Regions from separate parts of the Micromonospora ureilytica genome, predicted to be linked through region 2. Evidence: riboswitches for the same ligand, from Rfam matches in the RefSeq annotation. Region 2 holds a riboswitch; the other holds the start of a gene.

Region 1 (4,363 bases), 730 kb from region 2:
GTCGCCGGGACCACCGGCGGGAGGTTGGTCAGGCCGGTGTTGTTCGGCGAGTTGTTCACCGGCGCGGCGCAGTCGAACTTCGCGCCGCTCGGGCCGGACGGGAACGTGTAGTCGTTGTACGCCTCGTTCGTCCCGGTGCAGTACGGCCAGCCGTAGTTGCCCGGCGTGACGATGTTCCACTCGACCAGACCGCGGGGGCCGCGGTCCGGGTTGTTCGTGTTGGCGTCCGGCCCGTAGTCGCCGACGTACAGCGTGTTGGTCTTCGGGTCGGTGCCGATCCGGAACGGGTTGCGGAAGCCCATCGCGTAGATCTCGGGGCGGGTCTTCTCGGTGCCCGCCGCGAAGAGGTTGCCCGCCGGAACGGTGTACGTCCCGTCGTCCTCCGGGTGGATCCGGATCACCTTGCCGCGCAGGTCGTTCGTATTGGCTGAGGTGCGCTGCGCGTCGTAGTCCTGGCGGCCCGACCGCTCGTCGAGCGGCGAGTACGAGTTCGACTCGAACGGGTTGGTGTTGTCACCGGTGGCCAGGTAGAGGTTGCCGTCGCCGTCGAACGTCATGCTGCCGCCGGCGTGGCAGCAGGTGTTGCGTTGGGTGTCGACCCGCAGCACCTGCTTCTCGCTGGCCAGGTTGATGGTGTCCCCGGTCACCGTGAAACGGGACAGCAGGTTGCGGGTGACCCCGTCGTTCGGGGCGTAGTACAGGTACACCCAGTTGTTGGTGGCGAAGTCCGGATCGAGCCGGATGCCGATGAGGCCGTCCTCGTTACCGGTGAAGACGTCCAGGTCGACGGCGGTGACGGTGTTGCCGGTGTCCGGCTTCACGATCTGCACGCGACCGTCGCGCTCGATGTAGAACACCCGCCCGTCGGGGGCGATGTCCAACTCCATCGGGTTGCTGGTGTTGCTGTCCAGCGTGACCTTCTCGAAGTTCGAGGTCTTCGAGGCGCCGCAGTCGGCGTTCTCGACACCTGCCGCGGTGCGGATGCCGCCGAGCAGGTGGGAGAGGAACTCGGGCTCGGCGTACGACTCCCGGGTGTGCCCCAGGCCCGTGTACCAGGATCGGCCACCGTCGTAGTCCTGACACCAGGCGACCGGGTGGTCCGCACCCATCGCGCCGGCGCCGGGGGTGTAGCTCTTCTCGTCCAGGCTGGCCAGCACGTGTACGTCCGGCCGGGGGTTGGTCTGGTAGTTGTACCACTCGTCGAACCGGGACCAGCGGTCCGGCAAACCGGCAGTGGACGGATGGGCGTGGTCCTCCACCTTGACCGTGGCCTGCTGGTTCTGCGGGTGGTTGGCGAAGTACGCGCCGACCAGGTCGCCGTACCAGGCCCAGCTGTACTCGGTGTCCGACGCGGCGTGGATGCCGACGTAACCGCCGCCGGCCTTCACGTAGCGCTCGAACGCCGCCTGCTGGTCGGCGTTGAGCACGTCACCGGTGGTGGAGAGCCAGATCACGGCCTTGTACTTCGCCAGGTTGGCGTCGTTGAATGCGGCGCCGTCCTCAGAGTTGTCAACTGTGAATCCGTTGGCGACGCCGAGCTGTTGGATGGCGGCGATGCCGGTGGGGATGGAGTCGTGCCGGAAGCCGGCGGTCTTGGAGAAGACGAGGACGGAGAAGGGATCGGCTGCGGCCTTTGGCGCCTTCGGCGCCACCTGGCTGACCGGGGCTGCGGCTTTCGCATCCCGTGGGGGGACCTGGGCGGCCGCCTGGGCGGGCGCGCCGAACAGGGTGGTCGAGGCCATGGCCAGGGAGATCAGGGTTGCGGTGATGGGTAAACGGGCACGACGAGAACGGGACACGCCGCCTCCTGTGTCGTAGTGACGGAGATCGCGGGAGTCGGCTCGCCGAAGGCCGTCCCTGATGGAGCCGGTGGTCACACCCTGCCAAGGTGCCCCCACCGACATTTTGTCGAATCGCTGAACAAATTAATTCGGCTGGCTCGATGTCGGGCAAGATGCGGACGGGTAACGGTTCTGCAACGGGGGGCGACATTCCGAACAGGACCGTATGAAGTGCCCCATTGGATCTAGCTCGTTTTGGCGCGGCCCGGTCGTCGGCCGCCGCCGACCCCGCGCCTTGGCAGGCCGGCGGATCTGTCGTACGGTGACACGCAAGTAACCCACGGGAGCCCGGTGTACCGGGCTGAGAGGGGGGCTGACAGCCCCCGACCGTTGAACCTGATCCGGGTAATGCCGGCGCAGGGAGGAGCGTTGCCGTGCCGTCCCTGGGGCGATTGCATCTCATCACCGACACCCGACCCGGTCGCGACCCGCTCGCCGTGGTTCGCGCCGCCCTCACCGTGGCCCACGCCGAGCTGGTGGTGCAGGTCCGGGTCGAGGACTCCGCCACCGACCGCGAGGCGTACGACCTGACCAGGCGGGTGCTGGCGCTCTGCGCGTCGTACGGGGCGACCTGCCTGGTCAACGACCGGTTGCACGTGGCGTTGGCGGTGGGCGCCGCCGGTGGGCACGTCGGCGCCGACGATCTGCCGGTCGCCGCCGCCCGCCGGGTGCTCGGCCCCACCGGCGTGCTGGGCGCCACCGCCCGCGCCCCGGGCCCGGCGAGCGACGCCGTCGCGGCGGGCGCCAGCTACCTGGGCGTCGGGCCGTGCCACACCACAAGCACCAAGACCGGCCTGCCGGATCCCATCGGGCCCGCCGGGGTACGCGCCGTCGTCGACGCCGTCGACGTTCCGGTCATCGCGATCGGCGGAGTGACCGCCGTCCGGGTGCCGGCGCTGCGGGCCGCCGGGGCGTACGGGGTGGCGGTGGTCGGTGCCGTCTCCGCCGCCGCTGACCCGGCACGGGCCACCGCCGAGCTGATCGAGGCCCTGACGTGCTGACCGGCCGGTCCCCGTCACCGCCGTCGAGCGACCGGGTCCGGCCGGACGTGGCAGTGGTGGGGGCGGGGCCGATCGGGCTGGCGATCGCCTGGCGTTGCGCCGCGCGAGGGCTGCGGGTGGAGGTGCACGATCCGGCACCAGGTTCGGGGGCGTCGGCGGTGGCCGCCGGCATGCTCTCCCCGGTCGCCGAGGCGTACTTCGGTGAGCGGCAGCTGACCGGGTTGCTGCTGGCGTCAGCCGCCCGCTGGCCGGCGTTCGCCGCCGAGCTGACCGAGCTGACCGGATGCCAGATCGGCTACCGGACCGAGGGCACCCTGGTGGTCGGGCTCACCGGCGACGACCTGGCCGAGGCGCGCCGGCTGTGGGCGTACCAGCAGGCTTTGGGTTTGCCCGTGACGCCGCTGCGCCCCAGCGAGCTGCGCGACCGCGAACCGGCGCTCGCCCCACGGGTGCGCGGCGGCGCCCTCGCGCCCACCGACCACCAGGTCGACCCCCGGCTGCTGGTGCCGGCCTTGCGCGCGGCCGCGCAGCGGACTGGCGCGGTGCTCGTGCCGCGGCCGGTCCGACACCTGTCCGATGTGGACGCCGAGGTCACTGTGGTCGCCGCCGGTTGCGGGGCCGCCGCGCTCACCGGCCTGCCCGTGCGGCCGGTGAAGGGCCAGATCCTCCGACTCCGCGCGCCCGACGGCGTCGCGCCGGGCTTCCGGCACGTGATCCGGGGGTACGCCGACGGCGAGCACGTCTACCTGGTGCCCCGAGCCGACGGCGAGGTCGTGCTCGGCGCGACGGTCGAGGAACGCTCCGACACCACTGTCACCGCAGGCGCTGTGCAGCGGCTGCTGCGCGCCGGGGTCGACCTGCTGCCCGAACTGGCCGAGTACGACCTGGTCGAGGCGATCGCCGGGCTGCGCCCGGGCACCCCGGACAACGCGCCGATCCTCGGGCCGCTGCCCGACCGGCCGGACGTCCTGGCCGCCACCGGGCATCACCGGCACGGCATCGTGCTGACCCCGATCACCGCCGACCTGATCGCCGATCTGGTGCTCGGCGGCGTACCCGACCCGCTGCTCACGCCTTTCCGGGCCGACCGCTTCGGCGGTGCCGCGTCGGGCGGACCTGAAGCCACGACGGAGGGGGACCTGTGGAGTTGACCGTGAACGGGACCGGGCGCAGCGTCGCCGCTGACGCGTCGGTGGCGGATCTGGTCCGCGACGTCGTGCCGCACCCGCGTGGGGTGGCGGTCGCGGTGAACGGCGAGGTGGTGCCCCGGGCCGGCTGGCCGGCGCGGGTGCTGCGCGACGGTGACCGGGTCGAGGTGCTCACCGCGGCGCAGGGCGGGTGAGCGGCGTGCCATTCGAACTGGGTGGGGAGACCTTCACCTCACGCCTGATCCTTGGCACCGGCGGCGCCGCGAACCTGCACGTGTTGGAGCAGGCGATCCGGGCGTCCGGCACCGACCTGGTCACACTGGCGCTGCGCCGGGTGGGCACGGCGCCGGGCTCCGCCGGTGGGCTGCTGGAG
Region 2 (4,363 bases):
GCGATCTCCATCGCGAGGGCCTCCGAGTGTCCGGTGCCGAACGCGTGCACCACGCCGTCGGCTCGGACGGCCTCGGCGATCAGGTCGGCGGCCCGACCCACCGCCTCCCGCTGACTGGCGGCCACCCGGCCGATCGTCTCGGTCACCACGGCCAGGTAGTCCTCGGCACTCACCGTCATACGTCCTCCGTCGTTCGATTGCGGGCCAGCCAGCGAACCGCGAAGTCGACAGCCGCCCGCTGGCGCATCAACCTGCCGGTCCCGGTGCCCACCGGTCCGGTGCGTACCGCCCCGGTGGCCTCCAGGTCGTCGCCCAACACGGCGAAGTCGTCAGCGTCGAGCCGTACGTCCTGCCACCACGCCCAGTCCCGGCCACCGTCGGCGGTACGCACGGCGGCACCGAGCCGCTCCCGGGGCGCGCCGGGGCAGCGGTATTCGGCCAGGTGCAGCGAGGTGCTCACCGAGTGGTCCACGCCGAGCAGCAACACGTCGGCGTCCAGGTCGTAGAGGCGGGCCAGCGGGGAGCCCTCGCCGAGCATGTCCGCCAAGGTGTGCCCGGCAACCACCTGCTCGGCGGCCGGGCCGAGCGCGGCGAACGACACGTGCGGATGGGAGCTGCGCAGCGCACCGGGCCAGCCGCGGACCGTCTCGGCGAGCGCACCCATGAACCGGCTCGGTGTGACCGCCGGGTCGAAGCCCGGCATCTCCGAGCGGATCAGCGGCCACCAGTCCGCCGGCACCGGCGGCCTGCGCCATTGCGCCGGGTCGCTGTTGTCGGGCGTGTGGGTGGGCACGACGATCGTGCCGTCCGGGCCGAGCGCGTCGCGCAGGGCGAGGACCACCGCGTGCGGGCCGCCGCTGACGAAGCCCAGCGGACGCAGCGCGGCGTGTACCAGCAGTGTCGCGCCGGGGCGTACGCCCAGCACGCGCAGCTGCGCGGCGATCGAGCGACGGCTGCCCGGCCCGCTGGCGTCCACCACCACTCAGGCCGTCCCGCCGACTCGGGCCAGGATCGCCTCGGCGAGCGCGCCCGGCGCCGCGTCCGGGATCCAGTGACTCACCCCGGGCAGCTGCACGAAGCGGTAGTCCCCGGTGACGTTCTGCGCGCACGCCTCGGCGGCGGTCCGGCCGATGGCGACGTCCTTGTCACTCCAGACGTACGTGGTGGGCACCGCGACCGGGCCGACGCCGGCCAGGTCGGCGCGGGACATCGCCCGGTACCAGTTCAGCGCGGCAGTGAGCGCCCCCGGCTCACGCATCGGGTCGGCGTACCGGTTCACCCGGGACGTGTCGCCCACCCCGCCGAGCAGCTTGCGCAGCGCGGTGGCGTGCCACGCCAGCAGTACCTTCTCCGCCTTGTCGGGTTTGCGGAACAGCGCGATGTACGACGAGCGGGCCTTCTGTTGGGCGTCGGTGCTCAGGGCGTGCGCCATGGCCGCGGGATGAGGTACGGACACCGCGGTCAGCGTGTGCACCCGCTCGGGGTGCCGGGCGGCGACCGCCCACGCCACCACCGCGCCCAAGTCGTGGCCGACCAGGTGCACGGCGTCCAGCCCGAGCGCGTCGAGCACCGCCACCACGTCGGTGACGAGCTCGGGGATCCGGTAGTCGGCCACCGCCGTGGGCCGGGCGCCGGGCGAGTAACCACGCTGGTCCAGCGCGTACGTGCGCAGTCCACCCGCGTGCAGCGTCGGCACCACGTCGTCCCACTCGCCGCTGTGCTGGGGGAAACCGTGCAGCAACAGGACGGGTACGCCGTCCGGTGGGCCGCCCACGGTCACCTCGAACGTGAAGCCTCGCGCGTCAACCCGCATGATCGGAAGCGTACCCAGACGGCGGTGCGTCGGTCGCTCCCGCAGGTCAGGCGGATGCCCTGCTGGGCCCGCGACACTGGTCGGTGTTAGCGTCAGCGAGACAACTTCATATCCGACAGGGGAGCGCACAGCGCTGAGAGTGCGGGCACGCCCGCAGACCCTCGAACCTGATCTGGGTAATGCCAGCGCAGGGAGTTCGGTCGACCTCCAGCCGCGCCGCAGTCCGGTGCCACCGGACGCGGCGTGCGTCTTCTCCTGGTTCTCTTCACTTGAACTGGGAGCAAACCATGGACAACACCACCAAACGTTGGCGCACCATCGACATCGTGGTCGCTTCGGTGATCGCGGTCGCCTTCGGCGTCATCTTCTGGGCCTGGGGCCTGGTCTGGAGCGCCACCGAGGGCGCGTTCGCCTTCTTCCCGCCGGCGCAGACGCTGCTCTACGGCGTCTGGCTGATGCCGGCGGTGATCGGTGGGCTGGTCATCCGCAAGCCCGGCGCCGCACTCTACTGCGAGACCGTGGCCGCGGTCCTGTCCGCGCTGCTGGGCAGCCAGTGGGCCGGCACGGTGATCCCGCAGGGCATCGTGCAGGGCATCGGCGCCGAGCTGGCCTTCGCCGCCTTCCGGTACCGGTCGTTCCGGCTGCCGACCGCGGTGTTCGCCGGCGCGCTGACCGGCCTCAGCGCCGCGCTGTTCGACTTCTTCGTCTGGAACGTCGACTACGCGCTGACCGACTACCGCATCCCGTACGCGCTGCTCACCATCGTCAGCGCCACCGTGATCGCCGGCGCCGGCGGTTGGCTGCTCACCCGCGCCCTGGCCAACACCGGCGTCCTGGACCGCTTCCCCGCAGGCCGAAACCGCGCCCTGATCTAACCCCACCCACTCGCGTCGATCATGGGGTTGACGGGCGGATGGATCTTCCTAACCACCGTCAACCTCATGATCGACCGTGCAGGGTGGAGCCGGGGGGCGCGCGGGGGGCGCGCGGTGGGGTGGGAGGGGGTGGGTTGGTGGGCGGGGTTTTGCTGCGGGGGTTCGGGTGGCGGCACGCTGGGCGGCGCGCCTGGGCCGTTCGGGGGGTCGACCTGCGGGTTGAGGCTGGGGAGCGGGTTTTGCTTCTTGGGCCCTCCGGGGCCGGCAAGAGCACACTGCTCAGCGCGTTGGCCGGGCTGCTCCCCGAGGACTCCGGCGAGCAGGAGGGCACCGTCGAGATCGACGGGCTCGACCCGCGCAAGGGGCGGGAACGGGTCGGCATCGTCTTCCAGGACCCGGAAACCCAACTGGTGATGGCGCGCTGCGGCGACGACGTCGCGTTCGGGCTGGAGAACCGGGGAGTGCCGGCCGACGAGATCTGGCCCCGGGTGGACGAGGCGCTGCACCGGGTCGGCTTCCCGTACCCCCGGGACCGCCACACCGCGGCGCTCTCCGGCGGCGAACAGCAACGCCTCGCCCTGGCCGGCGCGCTGGCCCTGCGTCCCGCCCTGCTGCTGCTCGACGAGCCGACCGCCAACCTCGACCCGGCCGGGGCCGACCTGGTCCGGCACGCGGTGGCCGGCGCGTTGGACGCCGACACCACACTGATCCTTGTCGAACACCGGGTCGCCGAGGCGCTGCCGCTGGTCGACCGGGTCGTCGTACTGGAACCGGGTGGCGGCGTCCGCGCGGACGGCACGCCTGAGGCGGTCTTCGCCGCCCACGGTGCCGCCCTGGCCGCCGAGGGGGTCTGGGTGCCCGGTCACCCCATCGCGCCCCGAGCGGCCACCGCCGGCCCCGGGGAGCTGTTACTCACCGCCGACCGGCTCGGCCTGCCGCCCCGGCTGGGCTCTACCGATCTCGCGGTACGCGCTGGTGAGGCACTCGCCGTACGCGGACCGAACGGCGCCGGCAAGTCCACCCTGGCGTTGCTGCTCGGCGGTCTGCTCCGGCCGGGCAGCGGTCGGGTCACCGCGTCCGCCGAGTTGGCCGGCGCGGACCACCGCACTCCCCCGCACCGCTGGCGGGCGCCCGCGCTGGCCCGACGGATCGGGTCGGTCTTCCAGGATCCGGAGCACCAGTTCGTCACCAGCACGGTCTTCGACGAGCTGGCGCTCGGCCCGCGCCGCACCGGTCAACCCGAGACGGTCGTCAAGGAGACGGTGGCCGGCCTGTTGGACCGGCTGCGGTTGGCCCGGCTCGCCGCTGCCAACCCGTACACCCTCTCCGGTGGTGAGGCGCGGCGGCTGAGCGTGGCGACGGCCCTGGCCACCGCGCCACGCCTGCTGATCTGCGACGAACCCACCTTCGGCCAGGACCGGCGGACCTGGCAGGAGCTGGTCGACCTCTTCGCTGACCTGCGCGACGCCGGGCACGGCGTGGTCGCTGTCACCCACGACGCGGACTTCGTCGCCGCACTCGCCGACCGCACCGTCACTCTGCGACGCGCCACGGACGACCACCGATGATCAGCATCGAGCCGGTCGCCGCGCCGGACGCGCCGTTGGCCCGCCGCAACCCGGTGGCGAAGGTCGCCGCCGCACTGGTCTTCTCGTTCACCCTGTTGGCGACCCTG

Evidence for each region. A riboswitch is a leader RNA that binds a small molecule or an ion and turns the genes downstream of it on or off. The one in region 2 is predicted to bind thiamine pyrophosphate.
Region 1: it holds a riboswitch for thiamine pyrophosphate, as region 2 does, so the genes downstream of both, thiE (thiamine phosphate synthase) here and IW248_RS32640 (ECF transporter S component) in region 2, are expected to answer to the same signal.

What each region holds. Positions count from the first base shown of each region.
Region 1 covers NZ_JADOTX010000001.1:6,339,354-6,343,716, forward strand. The annotation lists gene IW248_RS29170 (ThuA domain-containing protein) at 1-1,742, opposite strand, end outside; TPP riboswitch at 2,112-2,221, shown strand; gene thiE (thiamine phosphate synthase) at 2,216-2,842, shown strand; gene thiO (glycine oxidase ThiO) at 2,839-3,993, shown strand; gene thiS (sulfur carrier protein ThiS) at 3,984-4,184, shown strand; gene IW248_RS29190 (thiazole synthase) at 4,181-4,363, shown strand, end outside.
Region 2 covers NZ_JADOTX010000001.1:7,071,514-7,075,876, reverse strand. The annotation lists gene IW248_RS32655 (sugar isomerase domain-containing protein) at 1-179, opposite strand, end outside; gene IW248_RS32650 (AAC(3) family N-acetyltransferase) at 176-982, opposite strand; gene IW248_RS32645 (alpha/beta fold hydrolase) at 983-1,813, opposite strand; TPP riboswitch at 1,921-2,025, shown strand; gene IW248_RS32640 (ECF transporter S component) at 2,101-2,688, shown strand; gene IW248_RS32635 (ABC transporter ATP-binding protein) at 2,826-4,256, shown strand; gene IW248_RS32630 (energy-coupling factor transporter transmembrane component T family protein) at 4,253-4,363, shown strand, end outside.